3 regions of the Cupriavidus gilardii genome follow, and region 1 is predicted to be linked to each of the others. Evidence: predicted binding sites of a transcription regulator. Region 1 holds the regulator's gene; each other region holds the start of a gene.

Region 1 (6,297 bases):
TCCCGCCGACGCTGCGCGGCCAGATCCGGCTCGATCCAGTGGGCCTCGACGCCGCGCCGGTGCTGGTGACGCTGAACCAGTCGGGGGTCACGCCGCCGGCCACCGCGGCGGCGCCGGCCGCCTCTGCGGCACCGGCCACCGCCGCCGCCACGCCGGCCGCCGAAGGCGAACAGCACGCCGATGTCGCCGCGACGCCGGTCGAGCCGGTACTCCAGCCGAAGGGACCGGGCCAGCCCGTCTACGATCAGCCGATCCTGACGGGGGGCAGCCGCCTGACCTTCAACGATCCGATGTACTACGCGGTCGGCGCGCACGGCGGCGCCAATGCCAAGTTCCAGTTCAGCTTCAAGTACCGCATCTTCGAAGGCCGGGACCCGAACTCGCGCTACTGGCTGGACAACCTGTACCTGGGCTACACGCAGTTCTCGCTATGGGATCTGTCCGAGGAATCGAAGCCCTTCCACGACACCAACTACCGGCCCAGCATCTTCTACTACCTGTCCGATACCGGCGTGCGCAATCGCTGGATCAGCCGGCTGTCGGTGGCGACCGGCCTCGAGCACGAGTCCAACGGCCGCGACGGCGACCAGTCGCGCAGCGTCAATACGCTGTTCCTGAAGCCGACCTTCCACTTCGGCGAGACGGACGACTGGCACTGGACCGTGACGCCCAAGCTCTACTACTACCTCGAGAAGAGCGACAACAGCGATATCGCGCGGTACCGCGGCTATATGGATCTGCGGGTCGCCTACGGCAAACCCGATTCGTGGGAACTGGCGGCGACGGTGCGCAAGGGCACCCGCCAGTGGTACGGCAGCGTGGATGCGCAGTTCACCTACCCGATGGGCCGGCTGATACCGGGCACGGCCGGCTATCTGATGGCCGGCTACTTCGTCGGCTACGGCGAGAGCCTGCTGGACTACAACCGCAAGACGCCCTGGCAGTTTCGCATCGGCTATTCGCTGAACCGCTGAGTCGCCGCCGGACCGCGAAGCCGCGGCGGCGGCCGGCCTGTCATCCGGTCAGCGGCTTGCCGCTCGCCTTCAGCCGCGCGTTGGCGACCGCCGCGGAGAACTGTCCGATGCCGTGCCAGCCGGTGGCGCGGCCCAGCTTCTTGCCGCGGTGGAAGAACATGAACACCGGGATGCCGTACAGCCCGAAGCGCCGTCCCAGCGCCGGATGGGTGTAGACGTCGGCATGCAGCCAGTGCAGATCGAGCGCGCGCAGCGGGTCCGGGTTGGCCAGCATGGCCTTCTTGGCCATCTCGCAGTTGTAGCAGTCCTCGCCCCAGAAGAACACGCAGACCAGGTCGTCGCCGGCCGCGGCGAGCGCGTCGTCGATGGTGTCATGATCGACCGCGCGCATGCCGAAGGCCTCGAAGGCGCGGTGATCCGTGTGGGGCGCCGGCGCTGCGCCGAACGGGTAAGGCATCGCATTTCTCCACAAACGAGAACGCCCGGTGCCGAAACGGCGCCGGGCGTGGCTGCGCATCGGTGGCAGGCCGGTCTGCCCGCCGACCCTTACTTCGGCGCAGCCACCGTCACCAATGCGGGCCGCAAGACGCGGTCCGCGATCAGATAGCCGCGCTGCAGCACGGCCACCACCGTGTTGGGTTCCTGATCCGACGGCACCATCGAAATCGCCTGGTGCCGATGCGGGTCGAACTTCTCGCCGACCGGATTCAGCTCGACCATGCGGCCCTTCTCGAAGGCGCTGGCCAGCTGCTTGGCGGTCAGCTCGACGCCCTCGCGCAGCTTGGCGATATCGCCCGATCCATCGGCCAGCGCGGCCTGCAGGCTGTCCATCACCGGCAACAGATGCTCGGCGAAGCTCTCGATGGCGAACTTGTGGGCCTTGGCCACGTCCTCCTGTGCGCGGCGCCGGATGTTCTCGGACTCGGCGACGGCGCGCAGATACAGATCGTAGTTCTCGCGTGCCTTGGCTTCCTGTTCCGCCAACTGTGCGGCCAACTGCGCCGCCGGCTGGTTCGCCACGTCATCCGCGGCGGCGGCAGGCTCGGCCGATTGGTTTGGCGTGGCCGATTGCGCGGCTTGCGCTTCGGCGGCCTGGTCGGCGGGCGAGGTCGGCGGCGTGTTGGATGGCGTTTGCTTCTGGTCTTCCATGTCGATCCGTTTCAGAACAAGTTGCGGCCGCACATGGCGGTCCGCCTGGGGTCAATCGGAATTCAGCTGGCAACTGGTGGCGCCAAGCCGATATTTCAAGAGCGGATGGACATCTGCAACGAAACATCAGCTTACAAACTTAAACCAGTGCTGCGAGAAGTGAAATTGCTTTGCTGCAGTGCAGCTTCTAAGATAAATCCAAAAAAACGACAAAACTGCCGGGGTGCCGTCTCCTATTGCAGTCTTCCTGCCGGGGCAAGGCCATGCGCAAGCTGCCGAAACCGTCCAACAAGACGCCGAAGTTCTCCGTGTTCACGTTGCTGGTGCTGCTTTCGCTGGTGGCGCTGACCGTCTTCATCTGGCTCTCGGACGGACTGGCCCCGCGCGACAGCGTCGCCGGCGGCGCCGATCCGGCGCTGCGCCAATACATCATCCAGTACTCGCGCTGAACGTTTCAGCGGCTTACCCTTTGAAATCGTCGATGCGGCGGCGATCCCGCTTGGTCGGTCGTCCCTGTAGTTGCGACGCTGGCTCCACATGGAAACGCCGCCGCTCGGCTTCCGCGGCACGCCGCGTGCGGCTCTCCTCGGTTTCCTCATAGAGCGTCTGGGCCACGGACGCCGGCCCGCGCGCCGGGGCGATGCCCTTGACCACCAGCTCCCAGCGCTGCTGATGGGCGTCGATGCGCACCGTGTCGCCCGGCTTGACCTCGCGCGAATTCTTGCATGGCTGCCCGTTGACCTCTACGCGGCCGCGTTCGACGGCCTCCGCCGCCAGCGAGCGGGTCTTGAAAAAGCGCGCGCACCACAGCCACTTGTCGATCCGCTGCCGCGCATCGTCTTCATACGACGGATTCATGCCGCGGCCCCCCTTGCCTGCGCCAGCGCGCGCCTCGCTTCCAGTTCGTGCGCATGCGGCAGTCGCAACGGCCAGCCCTGCATATGCTGCAGCGCGATCTCCGACAGCGCGGTGATCCAGAAGGGCGCGTCGTTCAGGCACGGAATGAAGTGGAATTCCTTGCCGCCGGCGACCTTGAATTCGGACTGCCCTTCCATCGCGATCTCTTCCAGCGTCTCGATGCAGTCGGCCGGAAAGCCAGGGCAGAACACGTCGACCCGCGCGGTGCCGACCTTGCCCAGCTCGGTCAGCGTCGGTGCCGTATAGGGCTGCAGCCACTCGGCCTTGCCGAAGCGCGACTGGAACGTGACCTGATACTGGCCAGGCTGCAGGCCCAGCGCCTCGCCCAGCATGCGGCCGGTCTTCAGGCATTCGCAGTGATATGGGTCGCCCAGCTCCAGCGTGCGCCGCGGCACGCCGTGGAACGACAGGATCAGCCGGTCGCCGCGCGCGAAATCGGGCGCCCCATGCTGGGCCCAGTAGGCGCCGACCTGCTGATGCAGCGCCCCCAGATAGGCCGGGTGATCGTGGAAATGTTTGACCAGGCGCAACTCGGGCTGATTGCGCCATTCGCCCAGCACGCGGAACAGTTCGTCGAAGGCGGTCGCGGTAGTGGTGCCGGAATACTGGGGATACATCGGCAGCGCCAGGATGCGCTCGCAGCCCTGGCGCCGCAGCGCCTCCATCACCGACGGGATCGACGGGTTGCCGTAGCGCATCGCGCAGGCGACCGTCACGTCGTGGCCCTGCTGCGCCAGCAGCTGCTGCAGCGCATGCGCCTGCCGCTCGGTATGCACCAGCAGCGGCGATCCGGTCCGGTGCGCCTCGCGCAGCCAGATCGATTCGTACTTCAGCGCCGACGCGCGCGAGCGCAGCGGCAGGATCAGCCCGTACAGCACCGGCAACCAGGCGGCGCGCGGAATCTCCACCACGCGCGGATCGGACAGGAACTGCTTCAGGTAGCGTCCGACCGCCTTCGGGGTCGGCTCGTCCGGCGTGCCCAGATTGATCAGCAGGATCGCCGTGCGGGGCGCCTGCCCATGCCGGTAGGCAGGTTCTGCGGTAAATGTCATAGGGATTCCGGTATCGCTGGGGCGCGAAGGCCGCCCTGCGCGTGGCGGCCCGCCCTGGCCGCCATCAGTTCTGGCTGCTCAGCGCGCTCGACAGCAGCCGCGCCGTGATATCGACGATCGGGATCACCCGGTCATAGGCCATCCGCGTCGGGCCGATCACGCCCAGCGTGCCGACGATCTGGCCATCGACCTCGTACGGCGCGGTGATCACCGCCATGTCCTCGAGCGGCACCAGCCGGCTCTCGCCGCCGATGAAGATCTGCACGCCCTCGGCGTGGCTCGACACATCGAGCAGCTGCAGCAGGCTGGTCTTGTGCTCGAACACGTCGAACAGCCGGCGCAGCTTGTCCATGCTCGAGGCCAGGTCCTCGACCTCGAGCAGCTTGCGTTCGCCCGAGATATAGACCTGCTCGTCCTCGTCGGCCATCGCGCTGCTGCCGGCCTCGACCGCGGCCTGCATCAGTTCCGACATGTCGATGCGCAGCGCCTTCAGTTCGTCGCGCAGCCGCTCGCGCACGGTGTCGAAGCGCATGCCGGCGTAATGGGTGTTGATGAAATTGGCGGCCTCGACCAGCTGCGACGCGCTGTAGGGCAGCTCGGTCTGGATGATGCGGTTCTGCACGTCCCCTTCGGGCGTCACGATGATCAACAGGATGCGCTTGTCGGACAGCCGCATGAACTCGATCTGCCGGAACGCCTGCGCGCGGCGGGGGGTCATCACCACGCCGGCGAATTGCGACAGGTTCGACAGCGTGCGCGCGGCCGTCGTGATCATCCGCTGCGGGCTCTGCTCCTGCGCACCGAGTTCGCCCTGGATCAGCCCGGCCAGCTTGGTGCGGTCGAACTGGGTATCGAGCGGCTGGGCCGTCAGCATGGTATCGACGAACAACCGGTAGCCGCGCGGGGTCGGGATGCGCCCCGCCGACGTGTGCGGGCTGGCGATGAAGCCCATCTCCTCCAGGTCCGACATCACGTTGCGGATGGTCGCCGGCGACAGGTCCAGTCCCGAGTACTTCGACAGCGTACGCGAGCCGACCGGCTGCCCTTCGGCGATGTAGCGCTCGATCAGGGTCTTGAGAAGGGTTTTCGCTCGTTCGTCCATGGTGTCCCGATTTTACGCAAGTTTTGCGCGGTGGGGCTCGCTCTGGCACTCGTCCCCCGGGCCGTGCTGACAATGGTCATGGCGGTATGGTCTAATCCGGGCATGTCTGCACACCCCAAGTCCGGCGCCGCGCACGCGCCCTTTCGCACGGTCGCCCTGGTCGGCAGGTATTCGACCGCGGGCATCGAAGGTCCGCTCGAGGAGCTGGCGGCCTGCATCCTGCGCAATGGCCAGGACGTGGTGTTCGAACGCGAGACCGCGCTTGCCACCGGCCTGACGGACTACCCCGCGCTGTCCGCCGAAGAGATCGGCCGCGAGGCCGACGTCGCCGTGGTGCTGGGCGGCGACGGCACGCTGCTCGGCATCGCCCGCCAGCTGGCCGGCTTCTCGGTGCCGCTGATCGGGGTCAACCATGGCCGCCTCGGCTTCATGACGGACATCCCGCTGGAGGATGTGCAATCGGTGCTGCCGGCCATGCTCAGCGGCCACTACGAGCCCGAGAACCGCATGCTGCTCGAATCGCGCGTGATCCGCGACGACGGCGTGATCTTCTCCGCGCTGGCCCTGAACGACGTGGTGGTCAATCGTTCGGGCATCTCCGGCATGGTCGAGCTGGCGGTCTCGGTGGACGGCTACTTCATGTACAACCAGCGTTCCGACGGCCTGATCGTGTCGACGCCGACCGGATCGACGGCGTATGCGCTGTCGGCCGGCGGGCCGATCCTGCATCCGACGCTGTCGGGACTGGTGCTGGTGCCGATCGCCCCGCATGCGCTGTCGAACCGCCCGATCGTGCTGCCGCACGATGCCGAGGTGTCGATCGAGGTGGCCACCGCGCGCGATGCCAGCGTCAATTTCGACATGCAGTCGCTGACCTCGCTGCTGCCCGGCGACCGCATCGTGGTGCGCCGCTCGGCCAAGACCATCAACCTGCTGCACCCGGTCGGCTACAACTACTACGCGACGCTGCGCAAGAAGCTGCACTGGCACGAGTACCCGACCGAAGACAACCGGCTCTGAGCGCAAGCGTCCCGCATCGTCAGCCTCGCCGCCTCAGCCGGTCCCGATCCCTCACCAAGTCACCGCCGCCCTCCGTCTCCCA
Region 2 (6,297 bases), 1.2 Mb from region 1:
TTCCTGTTCCTGGCGCTTGCGCGGCAACAGGCCGAGCCGATCGAGCGCGCGCTGCGCGATCAGCCCGACCCGCCCGAGCGCGCGCAGTACGCGGTATGGGTGCGCAATCACGACGAGCTCGATCTGGAGCGGCTCAGCGAGGCGGAGCGCGAGGAGGTGATGCAGCGCTTCGCGCCGGACGAGAACATGCGGGTCTACAACCGCGGCATCCGCCGCCGGCTGCCGCCGATGCTCGATGGCGACCAGCGCCGCATCGCGCAGGTCCATGCGCTGCTGTTCTCGCTGCCCGGCACGCCGATCCTGCGCTACGGCGAGGAGATCGGCATGGGCGAGGACCTGTCGCTGAAGGAGCGCCACGCGGTGCGCACGGCGATGCAATGGTCCGACGAGGTCAATGGCGGCTTCTCGCCCGCCGATCCCGCATCGCTGCCGGTGCCGGTGATCCGCGAGGGCCCGTTCGGCTACGGCGAGGTCAATATCTACGACCAAACGCTGCGCGACGATTCGCTGCTGGCCAAGACCGGCAAGATGATCCGCGCGCGCCTCGGCATGCCCGAGATCGGCTATGGCGAATGCACGGTGATGGAGGTCGGCTGCCCGTCGGTGCTGGCGCTGCGGCACGAGCTGGACGGGCAGGTGGTGTTCACCTTCGCCAATCTGTCGGACAAGGACGTCGAGGTGAAGCTGCCCGACGTCGAGGTCGGCGAGCTGCGCGACATGCTGGTCGATGGCCCGTATCCGCCGGCGCAGACCGCGCATACGCTGAAGCTGCGTGCCTACGGCTACCGGTGGCTGCGGCAGCGGCCATGCTTCGGGCCGTGATCGGGAGCATGCGTTCGGGCAAGGACAGCGACAACCAAGGAGAAACGCGATGGAAGCGATCGGACAACGGCGCTGGGTCATTGCGGAAGGCTATCTGCCGCCGACCGACCCTGCCGCCAGCCGGCAATTGAACAGCCACGAGGCGGCCTGCCTGCTCAATACCGGCGATGCTCCGGCCCATGTCACGGTGACGATCTTCTATGCGGATCGCGAGCCCGTCGGTCCGTACCGGCTGACGGTGCCGGCGCGGCGCACGCTGCATCTGCGCTTCAACGATCTGCACGACCCCGAGCCGATCCCCGAGGACACCGACTACGCCAGCGTGATCGAGTCCGATGTGCCGATCGTCGTGCAGCACACCCGGCTCGATTCGCGCCAGGCCGCGCTCGCGCTGATGACGACGCTGGCCTATCCGGTCCCGGCCTCGGTGTCCGCCGCGTCCGGCTGACCGCGGCGCACCCGATCCCCATCCCGCCCAGGAGTCCGCCATGCCCTTGATCGGTTATCACGCCTCGCACGAACAGTTCTCGCCAGGCGATCTGCTGCGCTATGCGCGCGCCGCGCAGCTGGCCGGCTTTACCGCGCTCAGCAGCTCCGACCACTTCCATCCGTGGAGCGAGCGGCAAGGGGAGAGCGGCCATTCCTGGTCGTGGCTCGGCGCCGCGATGGCGACCGTCGACCTGCCGACGGGCGTGGTCGCCTGCCCGTTCGGGCGCTACCACCCGGCCGTGGTGGCCCAGGCCGCGGCGACGCTGGAGGCCATGTTCCCGGGCCGCTTCTGGATCGCGCTGGGCACCGGCGAGGCGCTGAACGAACACATCACCGGCCGGCCGTGGCCGCCCAAGCCCGAGCGGCAGGCGATGCTGTCCGAATCGGTGGAGGTGATGCGCGCGCTGTGGCGCGGCGAGGAGGTGACGCACCGGGGCAGCATCGTCGTCGATCGCGCCCGGCTGTACACGCTGCCGCAGCGTCCGCCGCCGATCTTCGCCGCGGCGCTGACCGAGCAGACCGCGCGCTGGGCGGGGCAGTGGGCCGACGGCCTGATCACGATCTCGGCGCCGCGCGAGACCATGCGCGCGGTCATCGACGCCTTCCGCGAGGGCGGCGGCGGAGGCAAACCGGTGCATATTCAGGCCAAGATCGCCTACGCCGACCCCACGCAGGGCGACGAGGCCGCGCGCCGCATGGCCTACGAGCAGTGGCGCACCAATGTGTTCGACAGCGAGACCGCGGCAAACCTGGCGACCCCGGCCGAGTTCGATGCCCGCGCCGGCACCGTGTCCCCGGACGACATCGAGCGCGCGGTCCGGATCTCCTGCGACGCCGCGCAGCAGGCCGCCTGGCTTGCCGAAGACCTGGCGATGGGCGCCGACGCGGTCTTCCTGCACAACGTCTGCGGCAACCAGCAGGCCTGGCTCGACGCCTGCGCGCAGACGGTGCTGCCGCAGTTGCGGGGCGGCGCCTGAGCCTGGCTGCGTCCCCCCGCAAGGCGGGGGCGGTCCGCCGTCGCGACAGACGTTCGGGGCAGCAGGCGACATCCGCCTGAAAAATTACCGGCCGCACAATACAAGAGACAATGCCCGCCCGGCCTTGCTCGGCGCGGGGCCGCGGCAAACTGCCTTCCTTTATACGGGTAAACCCGTATTCAGACCTCGTCTTGAAAACCCGAAACCCCGTCCCTATAATTAGCACTCGCCGGACGTGAGTGCTAACAGCGTGCTGTAACCTGCATCCGGCGGCCGATTTCAAGGGCCCCCGCAGTTCCGCGGCGGCCACTTTGCAAATAAATGCTCACTTGTACTAAGGAGTCCGTATGAATCTGCGTCCTTTGCACGACCGCGTGATCGTCAAGCGTCTGGACAACGAAACCAAGACCGCTTCCGGCATCGTGATTCCCGACAATGCTGCCGAGAAGCCCGATCAGGGCGAAGTGCTGGCCATCGGCCCGGGCAAGAAGGATGACAAGGGGGCGTCGATCGCCCTCGACGTCAAGGTGGGTGACCGCGTGCTGTTCGGCAAGTACGCCGGCCAGACCGTGAAGGTGGATGGCCAGGAACTGCTGGTCATGCGCGAAGAAGACATCATGGCGGTCATCAACAAGTGATGTCGCTGTCCGGGCGCCGCGCGTCCGGAACCCCCGGGGCGCACGGTTCCGCCGCTGCGGCGATCGCGCCCGGGACTTTTCCCGTACAGAATTCTGGAGATCTAGAACATGGCAGCTAAAGACGTAGTGTTCGGCGACAGCGCTCGCCACAAGATGGTCGAAGGCGTGAACATCCTGGCCAACGCGGTCAAGGTGACCCTGGGTCCGAAGGGCCGCAACGTGGTGCTCGAGCGCAGCTTCGGCGGCCCGACCGTGACCAAGGACGGCGTGTCGGTCGCCAAGGAAATCGAGCTGAAGGACAAGCTGCAGAACATGGGCGCCCAGATGGTCAAGGAAGTCGCTTCCAAGACCAGCGACAACGCCGGTGACGGTACCACCACTGCGACCGTGCTGGCCCAGTCGATCGTGCGCGAAGGCATGAAGTACGTTGCCGCCGGCATGAACCCGATGGATCTGAAGCGCGGCATCGACAAGGCCGTTGGCGCCGCCGTCGAAGAGCTGAAGAAGCTGAGCAAGCCGACCACGACCAGCAAGGAAATCGCCCAGGTTGGCGCGATCTCGGCCAACAGCGACGAAGTGATCGGCAAGCTGATCGCCGAGGCGATGGACAAGGTCGGCAAGGAGGGCGTGATCACCGTCGAAGACGGCAAGTCGCTGGCCGACGAGCTGGAAGTCGTCGAGGGCATGCAGTTCGACCGCGGCTACCTGTCGCCGTACTTCATCAACAACCCGGACAAGCAAGTCGTCCAGCTCGACAACCCGTTCGTGCTGCTGTTCGACAAGAAGATCTCGAACATCCGCGACCTGCTGCCGGTGCTGGAGCAAGTGGCCAAGTCGAGCCGTCCGCTGCTGATCATCGCCGAAGACGTCGAAGGCGAAGCGCTGGCGACCCTGGTGGTCAACAACATCCGTGGCATCCTCAAGACCGCCGCCGTCAAGGCGCCTGGCTTCGGCGACCGCCGCAAGGCCATGCTGGAAGACATCGCCATCCTGACCGGCGGCACCGTGATCGCCGAGGAAGTCGGCCTGACGCTGGAAAAGGCCACGCTGCAAGACCTGGGTCAAGCCAAGCGTGTCGAGATCGGCAAGGAAAACACCATCATCATCGACGGTGCCGGTGACGCCGCCGCGATCGAAGGCCGCGTCAAGCAGATCCGCGCCCAGATCGAGGAAGCGACCTCGGACTACGACCGCGAGAAGCTGCAAGAGCGCGTGGCCAAGCTGGCCGGCGGTGTTGCGGTGATCAAGGTTGGCGCTGCCACCGAAGTCGAAATGAAGGAAAAGAAGGCTCGCGTCGAAGACGCGCTGCACGCCACCCGCGCTGCCGTTGAAGAAGGCATCGTTCCGGGCGGTGGTGTGGCCCTGCTGCGTGCCCGCGCCGCGATCGCCAGCCTGAGCGGCGACAACCCCGACCAGAACGCCGGCATCAAGATCGTGCTGCGCGCCATGGAAGAGCCGCTGCGCCAGATCGTGCTGAACGCCGGTGAAGAAGCTTCGGTCGTCGTCGCCAAGGTCATCGAAGGCAACGGCAACTTCGGCTACAACGCCGCCAGCGGCGAGTACGGCGACCTGGTCGAGATGGGCGTGCTGGACCCGACCAAGGTGACCCGCACCGCGCTGCAAAACGCCGCTTCGGTCGCGTCGCTGATGCTGACCACCGACTGCGCGATCGCCGAAACGCCGAAGGAAGAGTCGGCGCCGGCAATGCCGGGCGGCATGGGTGGCATGGGTGGCATGGACGGCATGATGTAATCACGCCGGCCGTCGGCTTCGGCCGACTGCCCTGACTGCCGAGACGGCGTGAGTCGTCGCTTCAGTCGAAACCCCCACGGGTGCAAGCCCGTGGGGGTTTTTTGTTTTGGGCTCGCGGTGGGGCGCTTTCGGGCGATGGGTTTCTCCCCTCTCCCGCTTGCGGGAGAGGGGGGGAGAGGGGAACCAAACCACCGGAGGAAGGGACAGCGCTCAAACCTCGACCACATACCCCCAATCGAACTTCGCGTTCTCCAGCGCCCCGTCGCCGCGCCGTACATAGCCGCGCGGGTTGCAGACGACGCGCGCGCCGTCGACGCGGTAGTCGAAGCTGGTGTGGGTATGGCCGTGGATCCACAGGTCGGCGCGCTGGACCAGGTCGGGCCGGCGCGAGATGAAGCCGGCCGACGCGAGATCGTGCGCATAGCGCGGGTCGAGGCTGCCCAGGTCCGGCGCATGGTGGGTGACGACCACGGTCGCGCCGTCGAACGGCTTTTCCAGCTCGCCGGCGAGCCACGCGGACTCGGCCCGGTGCCGCGCCAGCGCATCGGCCGGCGTGAAGCGCCGCAGGCCGCCTTCACCATCATCGCCGCCTTCTTCCACCGAGATCAGCCGATGGTCGAGCATCACCTTGGCGCAGGCCTGCATCGCGTCGTCGATGCGCTCGCGGCCGAACAGCGCGTAGTCGGCCCACCAGGTCGTGCCGAGCACGCGGACCGGCGCCTGGCCCGGCAGTTCGAACACAGCCACGCCTGCGGTCAGCAGATGCACCTGCGGATGCGCGGCCGCGGCGGCGGCCAGTTGCGCATCGACCCGCGTGAAGGTGCTGTCGTAGTACTCGTGGTTGCCGGGCACATAGACGATCGGCCCGCGCAGATGCCGTGCGGCCCAATCGATGCCGTCGCGGCCGTTGGCGATGTCTCCGGCCAGTACGACCACGTCGGCGTCGCAGTCGGGGACCGATTCGGGGGTATGGTGTTCCAGATGCAGATCGCTCAGAACGCGTAGCTTCATGCCGCCTCCAGCTGGCCTCCAGACGGGCCTGTGCCATCGGAGTGTTCAGCATGCGGCGGGGACGGTCAAGTGCGGGCATCGCCGACCGGCACGGCGAGCGGACGCACCAGCGAAAAAGGCCCGGACGAATCCGGGCGAAGGCTGTCCGCGTTGCCTGGGTGTGATGGCGGGCAGCCGAGGGACTTGCGGGTCAGCCGCCCTGTCCGGTCATCGTCGGCAGCAGCACCCGCACGATCTGGATAAAGGCCGGCCCCAGCAGCACCACCAGCAGCGACGGGAAGATCAGGAAGATCAGCGGGAACAGCAGCTTCAGCGCGATCTTGGCCGCCTGCTCTTCTGCCAGCATCCGCCGCTTGGTGCGCAGCATGTCGGACAGCACGCGCAGCGATTCGCCCAGGCTGGTGCCGAACCGGTCGGCCTGCACCAGCATCGCGGCGAAGCGCTCGACGTCGTCGACACCGGTGCGCAGCGCCAGGTTGGACAGCGCCTTCTCCTTCGAGAAGCCCGAGCGCATCTCCAGCAGCATCAGCTCGAGCTCGTTGGCCAGCACCGGGCAGCGCAGCGACAGCTCGCCGGCGACCCGCATCAGCGCCGCATCGAGACCGAGC
Region 3 (6,297 bases), 760 kb from region 1:
CGAACTCGCGCAGGATGCGCCAGACGCCGGCGCGCGAGCCGTATTCGTAGATGCTCTCCATGCTCATGTGGCGGTCGGGGTAGGCCGCCGCGCCGACGATCTCGGAGAGGAACTGCTCGGAGGCCGCATCGCCGTGCAGCACGCAGTTCTCGCCGCCTTCTTCGTAATTGAGCACGAACTGCAGCGCCACGCGCGCGCCGCCCGGCCAGTGGGCATGCGGCGGCCGCGCGCCGTAGCCGATCAGGTCGCGGGGATAGGGGTGGCCGGCATCGGCACCGGCCGGCGAGCGGGAAGCAGTGAGCGGAGTGGACATGATCTGCGGTATGCGGAAATCAATGAAGGCGGAAATCGATGAAGGTAAGCGATGAAGGCCGCGCCTCAATTGATCGCGAACGGTGCCAGCATGCCGGCGTAGGCCTTCGGCAAGGGCCTGGCCCAGTCGCCGCGCTTGCTGGTGCGCAGGCGGATCGCGACCAGCGACTCGACCATCTTGACCGCCGACACCACGCCGTCGATGACCGGCGCGCCGATTGCCTCGGAGATCTCGTCGCACAAGTCGGTCATGCCGGCGCAGCCGAGCACGATGCAGTCGCTGCGGTCCTGCGCCAGCGCCTGGCGGCACGATTCGGTGATGATGCGGCGCGCGTCCGAGCCCGGCCGCTCGAGCTCCAGCACCGGCAGATCGCAGGCGTGCACGTTGCGGCAGAACCGTTCCATGCCGTAGCGCTCGGCCAGGTGCCACGCGATATTGCAGGTGCGCGCCAGCGTGGTGACGACGCTGAAGCTGGTGCCGATCAGGCTGGCCATGTGCATCGCGGCCTCGGCGATGCCGATCACCGGCCCGCGCGCCATCTCCCGTGCCGCGTACAGCCCCGGATCGCCGAAGCAGGCGATCACGTAGCCGTCGACGCCGTCGGCCTCGCCCAGCCGGATCTCCTCGAGGATGCCCGGCACCGACAGCGCCTCGTCATAGTGGCTCTCGATGGAGGCGGGGCCCATGCGCGGGCTGACCGCGACGATGCGCGTGTCGGGCGAGGCCACGGTGCGGGCGCACTGGCCGATCTTGTCGGTCATGCTTTGCGTGGTATTGGGATTGATGATCTTCAGCTTCATGGCAAACGTCGGGTGGTCGGATCGTCGGATCGTCGAATGGGTCGTGGCGCGGCGTCAGGCGGCCGCGAAGAAATGCGGCATCATGCGGCGCGCCAGCACGCGGTACAGCACCAGCGCGATGCCCATGCCGATGAACCAGCTGTAGTTGGCCAGGCCCTGCCAGGCCGGCACCACCACGCACAGGATCGGAATGATCGCGGCCGGGATCATCGTGGCAATCGCCACCGGGTTGTAGCCGCGGGTGTACCAGTACTTGCCCTGCGGACGCATCGTGTACAGGTCGTCGACGTCGACCTGCTGGCGGCGCACCAGGTAGTAGTCGGAGATCAGGATGCCGAACAGCGGCCCGATGAAGGCGCCCAGCACGTCCAGCGTGTAGTGGATGACCTGCGGGTTGTTGTACAGATTCCAGGGCGTGATGAAGATCGAACCGACCGCGGCGATCATGCCGCCGGTGCGCCAGCTGATGTGCTTGGGCGACACGTTGGAGAAGTCGAACGCCGGCGACACGAAGTTCGCGACGATGTTGATGCCGATGGTGGCGGTCATGAAGGTCAGCGCGCCCAGCACCATCGCGAAGGTGCTGTCGATATGGCTGACGGTCTCCACCGGATCGGTGATCAGCTTGCCGAACACCGGCAGCGTGGCCGAGGTCGTGATCACGGTCAGCAGCGAGAAGCCAAGGAAGTTGATCGGCAGCCCCCAGAAGTTGCCCTTGCGGACCGCGCCGAAGTCCTTCGCGTAGCGAGAGAAGTCGCCGAAGTTCAGCATCGGGCCGGAGAAGTACGACACCACCAGCGCGATCGCGGTCAGCATCACCGGTACCGCTTCCCAGCCGCTGTACTTGACGAAGCTCAGCGTGAAGCTGACGTTGCTCCAGCCGGCCTTGTTCACCAGCCAGATCGCCAGCAGGATCATCACCACATAGACCGCGGGGCCGGCCCAGTCGATGAACTTGCGAATGGTTTCCATGCCGGTCCAGAACACCAGCGCCTGCAGTACCCACAGCGTCATGAAGGCCGCCCAGCCCAGTGTCGACAGCCCGGCGAAGCCATGCAGCTTGACGTCGGCATAGGGCGCCAGCGACGGGAAGAAATGCAGCGCCAGCACCAGGAAGGCCGACGAGGCCAGATAGGTCTGGATGCCGTACCACGCCACCGCGATCAGGCCGCGGATCACCGCCGGAATATTGGCGCCGAGCACGCCGAACGAGGCCCGGCAGATCACCGGATACGGGGTGCCGGTGACCTGGCTCGGCTTGGCCACCAGATTGCAGAAGAACTGCACGATGACGATGCCGACCAGCAGCGCGATCAGCACCTGCCAGCTGGTCAGGCCCAGCGCGAACAGGCTGCCGGCGGTGATGTAGCCGCCGACGCTGTGCACGTCCGACATCCAGAACGCGAACATGTTGTAGGTGCTCCAGGTCTGCTTCTTCAGCGGCGCCAGGTCTTCGTTGGTCAGCCGTTCGTCGTACGACGGCTTGATCAGCGCGTTGCCATGGTGGACGGACGCGCTGTCCTGCAGCTCGGCGGCGGCAGGCGCGGTGGTGTGCATCATGCTTGTCTCCTCAAGGCGATGCCATGCGGTGGCCGGCGCGCGGGAGGCGCCGGATGGGCGGTGTGGATCGAAGGATCGGGAATCCGCTCTCAGGATTTGATTTGTAGACAGGATTGTCTACAAAATCGTTTGTAGTTGTGTACGGATTTGTAGATCACGTCTTGGTGATTGTCAACATCACGACGGACGGATGCGGGCAAACCCCGAGACGGGAGAGGCGCGCGGGGGAGGGACCGGGCGCGCGGGTGGCGTTGCGGGCTCCGGGGAGCGGTGGCGGGGCAAAAGAAAAGGGCCGGGTCCCTCGCGGAACCCGGCCCGTGTCGCCGCTGTCACCCCGCGCATGCGGGGAGCCAGCGGCTGGCTTGTGGCTTTCGGTTGATGGCCTGCGGCCGGCGTCGATCAGGCGAAGGCTTGCAGCGCGCCCTTCATCTTCTTCATCGCGGCGGACTCGATCTGGCGGATGCGCTCGGCCGAAACGCCGAACTCGTCGGCCAGTTCGTGCAGCGTGGCGCCGCCCGAGCCGTCGTCGTTGACCTGCAGCCAGCGCGCCTCGATGATGCGGCGGCTGCGCGGATCGAGCTTGGTCAGAGCCTGTTCCAGGCCCTCGACCTGCATGCGGTCCTGGCGCTTGGCCTCGAGCACGCGCGTCGGCTCGTTGTGGTTGTCGGCCAGATAGACGATCGGCGCGAACTCCTCCTCGCCGTCGTCGACCTGGCCTTCCAGCGCCAGATCGCCGCCGGACAAGCGGGTTTCCATCTCCATCACTTCTTCCGGCTTGACGTTCAGCTCGCGCGCAACCGCGTCGATCTCGTCCGGGGTGAAGGTGTGGGCGCCCTGCTTGTGGCTGCGCAGGTTGAAGAACAGCTTGCGCTGCGCCTTGGTCGTCGCGACCTTGACCATGCGCCAGTTGCGCAGCACGTACTCGTGGATCTCCGCCTTGATCCAGTGGATCGCGTACGACACCAGGCGCACGCCCTGGTCCGGGTCGAAGCGCTTGACGGCCTTCATCAGGCCGATATTGCCTTCCTGGATCAGATCCGCGTGCGGCAGGCCGTAGCCCAGGTACTGGCGCGCGATCGACACGACCAGACGCAGGTGCGACATCACCAGGCGGCGGGCCGCCTCGACCGAGTCGTGGTCGCGCAACTCGCGCGCGAGCCGCTGCTCCTCCTCGGCGGTGAGCATCGGAATACGGTGGACAGCCTGGATATAGCTGTCGAGATTGCCCAGCCCGGCGGGCAGGGTCAGGGCCATGCTGTTGGCGCGCTGCGGCACCATCGGCAGGGTGTTGTTCATGGTGATCGAATCGGCAGACAGGACTGCGTTCACTCGGGGCTCCTTTCGCATCCGGCGGGCGGCGTGCCCGCGTGTCGGAAGCATCGACGGCGTCGTGGCCGGCGCTTCCCACACTGCAATGCAACGCATATTAGCACTCCAGCCGGGTGAGTGCTAATTGGAGTCCGGCGCGCTGCGATAGTTCCAGGATATCGGAAGAAATATTCCATAGCGCCACAGGTTGCCGGAAAGTCGCCCGGAAACCGCAGCGGCGACGGACACGAGTTCGTTAGAGCGCCGGCCCCGCTCCGGGTTCTGCTGCAGGGACCATGCCATCGGGCCGCAAAGGCTACACTTGCCAGCAATGCGTCGATCCGCCACGCCCTTGGAGTGTCAGCCATGTCCGCCATTGAACATTTGTTGAAACCGCATGTAAGAGATATCGGCGACTTCTCGGTGCGCCGGGTACTGCCCTCGGCTGCGGCGCAGACGGTAGGTCCGTTCATCTTCTTCGACCACATGGGCCCGGTCGAGCTGGCGCCGGGCAAGGGCATGGATGTGCGTCCTCATCCTCATATTGGCCTTGCCACCGTCACTTATCTGTTCGAAGGCGAAATCGTCCATCGCGACAGCGTCGGCAGCGAACAGACCATCCGGCCCGGCGACGTCAACTGGATGACCGCGGGCAGCGGCATCGTCCATTCCGAGCGTTCGCCGCAGGCCGCCCGGGACGCCGGCCCGCGGTTGCACGGCATCCAGACCTGGGTGGCGCTGCCGCGCGAGCACGAGACGGTCGCGCCCTCGTTCTTCCACCATCCGGCCGACACATTGCCGCGGCTGGTCCACGGCGGCGCTCGCATCACCGTGATTGCCGGCGACGCCTTCGGCGCGCGCTCGCCGGTGCAGGTGTTCAGCCGCACGCTCTATGCCGCGCTGGAGCTCGACGCCGGCGCCAGCCTGGTGATTCCGCCCGAGCACGAGCAGCGCGGCCTGTACCTGGTCGACGGTGCCGCCGCGATCGACGGCATCGCGCTGCCGGCCGAGCACCTGGCGGTGCTGACGCCCGGCGCCGAGGCGACCGTCACGGCGCTGGAGCCGTCGCGACTGATGCTGCTCGGCGGCGAACCGGTCGACGGCCGTCGGCACATCTTCTGGAACTTCGTCGCCAGCAGCCGCGAGGCGATCGAGGAGGCGGCGCGGCGCTGGGAGAACGACGAGTTCCCGCACGTACCGGGTGAGACCGAGCGGATTCCGCTGCCGCCGCGGCGGCTCTGACGCCCGATCCGAGGGTTGCTTACCTCTGCCGCATGCGGGAGAGGGGCCGGGGACAGGGCCGGGGAGAGGGTAAGGTTTTCGCTACAGCGGACTGACCCAGCTGACCCGCGCGCTCTCGCGCAGGCAACCGCGGATCGTCTCGATCTGCGTCGCGATCGGCGCCGGCACCGGTACGGTGCCAGACAGCACGTCGCGGATCCACGCCGCCGTCAGCGCCACATCGGTGCCCGGCGGCAGCGCCGGCACGTCGGCGACCGAGCCCGACATCGGATCCACCAGCGTGCGCTGATGGCCGTCGTGCAGCCAGTCGATGCGGCTGCCACGGCGCGCGTCGGCCACCACCTCGCCCTCGGTGCCGCGCGCCAGCAGCACGTTGGCCGGCTCGTGCGAGAAGTAATCGGTCAGCGTTTCGCGGTATTCCGGATGCGTATAGCTGTACAACCGCAGCGCCTCGGCCGGCGTATGCGCGCCGACCGGCTGCAGCATCTTGACGATGGTGTGCGAGGAATTGCGCAGCCCGATCACGGTGCGCTTGTCCAGCAGCGCGGACAGGGCCGGCGACAGCACGTCGATCGGCAGCACCGCCAGCGGACCGGGATCGGCGATGCCGCCGCCCCCGGGCTGCGCGAGCCGCCGCGCGGCCTCGTCCACCGTCGCGCACGGCGCGATACCCAGCGCCTCGAACAGCATGATGCTGGTGACGCGCTGATTGAACTCGCGCGTTCCATGCACCAGCACGGGGATACCCTCCCGCGCGAGCAGCAGCGCCAGCAGCGGTACCAGATTGGGCTGCTTGCGCGCGCCGTTGTAGCTCGGAATGACCACCACCTGGCGTTCCGGCGCCGGCAGCGGCAGGCAGTGCGCGTGCGCGGCCTCCAGCATGCCGGCCAGCTCGTGCGGCGCCTCGCCCTTGATCCGGTACGCCATCAGTACGGCGCCCAGTTCGAGGTCGGAGACGCGGCCGGACAGCATCGCGTCGAACAGCAGACGTGCGTCGTCGCGCGGCAGAGCACGGGCGCCGGCGACGCCGCGGCCGATTTCCTTGATATAGGGCGCCGCGGAAAAGGCGGGCTG

Evidence for each region. The regulator HrcA, encoded in region 1, represses chaperone genes, less so after heat shock. The targets are predictions, from matches to a motif close to TTAGCACTCNNNNNNNNNGAGTGCTAA.
Region 2: a site for HrcA is predicted at 2,508-2,534, ahead of groES (co-chaperone GroES). Genes of this name have one in related genera too.
Region 3: a site for HrcA is predicted at 4,100-4,126, ahead of rpoH (RNA polymerase sigma factor RpoH). Genes of this name have one in related genera too.

What each region holds. Positions count from the first base shown of each region.
Region 1 covers NZ_CP054626.1:1,098,094-1,104,390, reverse strand. The annotation lists gene FOB47_RS15265 (phospholipase A) at 1-974, shown strand, start outside; gene FOB47_RS15260 (thioredoxin family protein) at 1,015-1,431, opposite strand; gene grpE (nucleotide exchange factor GrpE) at 1,521-2,123, opposite strand; gene FOB47_RS15250 (hypothetical protein) at 2,387-2,572, shown strand; gene FOB47_RS15245 (RNA-binding S4 domain-containing protein) at 2,586-2,981, opposite strand; gene hemH (ferrochelatase) at 2,978-4,093, opposite strand; gene hrcA (heat-inducible transcriptional repressor HrcA) at 4,158-5,195, opposite strand; gene FOB47_RS15230 (NAD kinase) at 5,298-6,215, shown strand.
Region 2 covers NZ_CP054626.1:2,333,521-2,339,817, reverse strand. The annotation lists gene FOB47_RS20715 (alpha-amylase family protein) at 1-822, shown strand, start outside; gene FOB47_RS20710 (sensory rhodopsin transducer) at 872-1,270, shown strand; gene FOB47_RS20705 (TIGR03885 family FMN-dependent LLM class oxidoreductase) at 1,311-2,288, shown strand; gene groES (co-chaperone GroES) at 2,636-2,926, shown strand; gene groL (chaperonin GroEL) at 3,035-4,678, shown strand; gene FOB47_RS20690 (metallophosphoesterase) at 4,889-5,689, opposite strand; gene FOB47_RS20685 (type II secretion system F family protein) at 5,880-6,297, opposite strand, start outside.
Region 3 covers NZ_CP054626.1:337,684-343,980, forward strand. The annotation lists gene puuE (allantoinase PuuE) at 1-313, opposite strand, end outside; gene FOB47_RS11745 (aspartate/glutamate racemase family protein) at 379-1,113, opposite strand; gene FOB47_RS11750 (NCS1 family nucleobase:cation symporter-1) at 1,168-2,673, opposite strand; gene rpoH (RNA polymerase sigma factor RpoH) at 3,073-3,969, opposite strand; gene FOB47_RS11760 (pirin family protein) at 4,348-5,223, shown strand; gene ybiB (DNA-binding protein YbiB) at 5,305-6,297, opposite strand, start outside.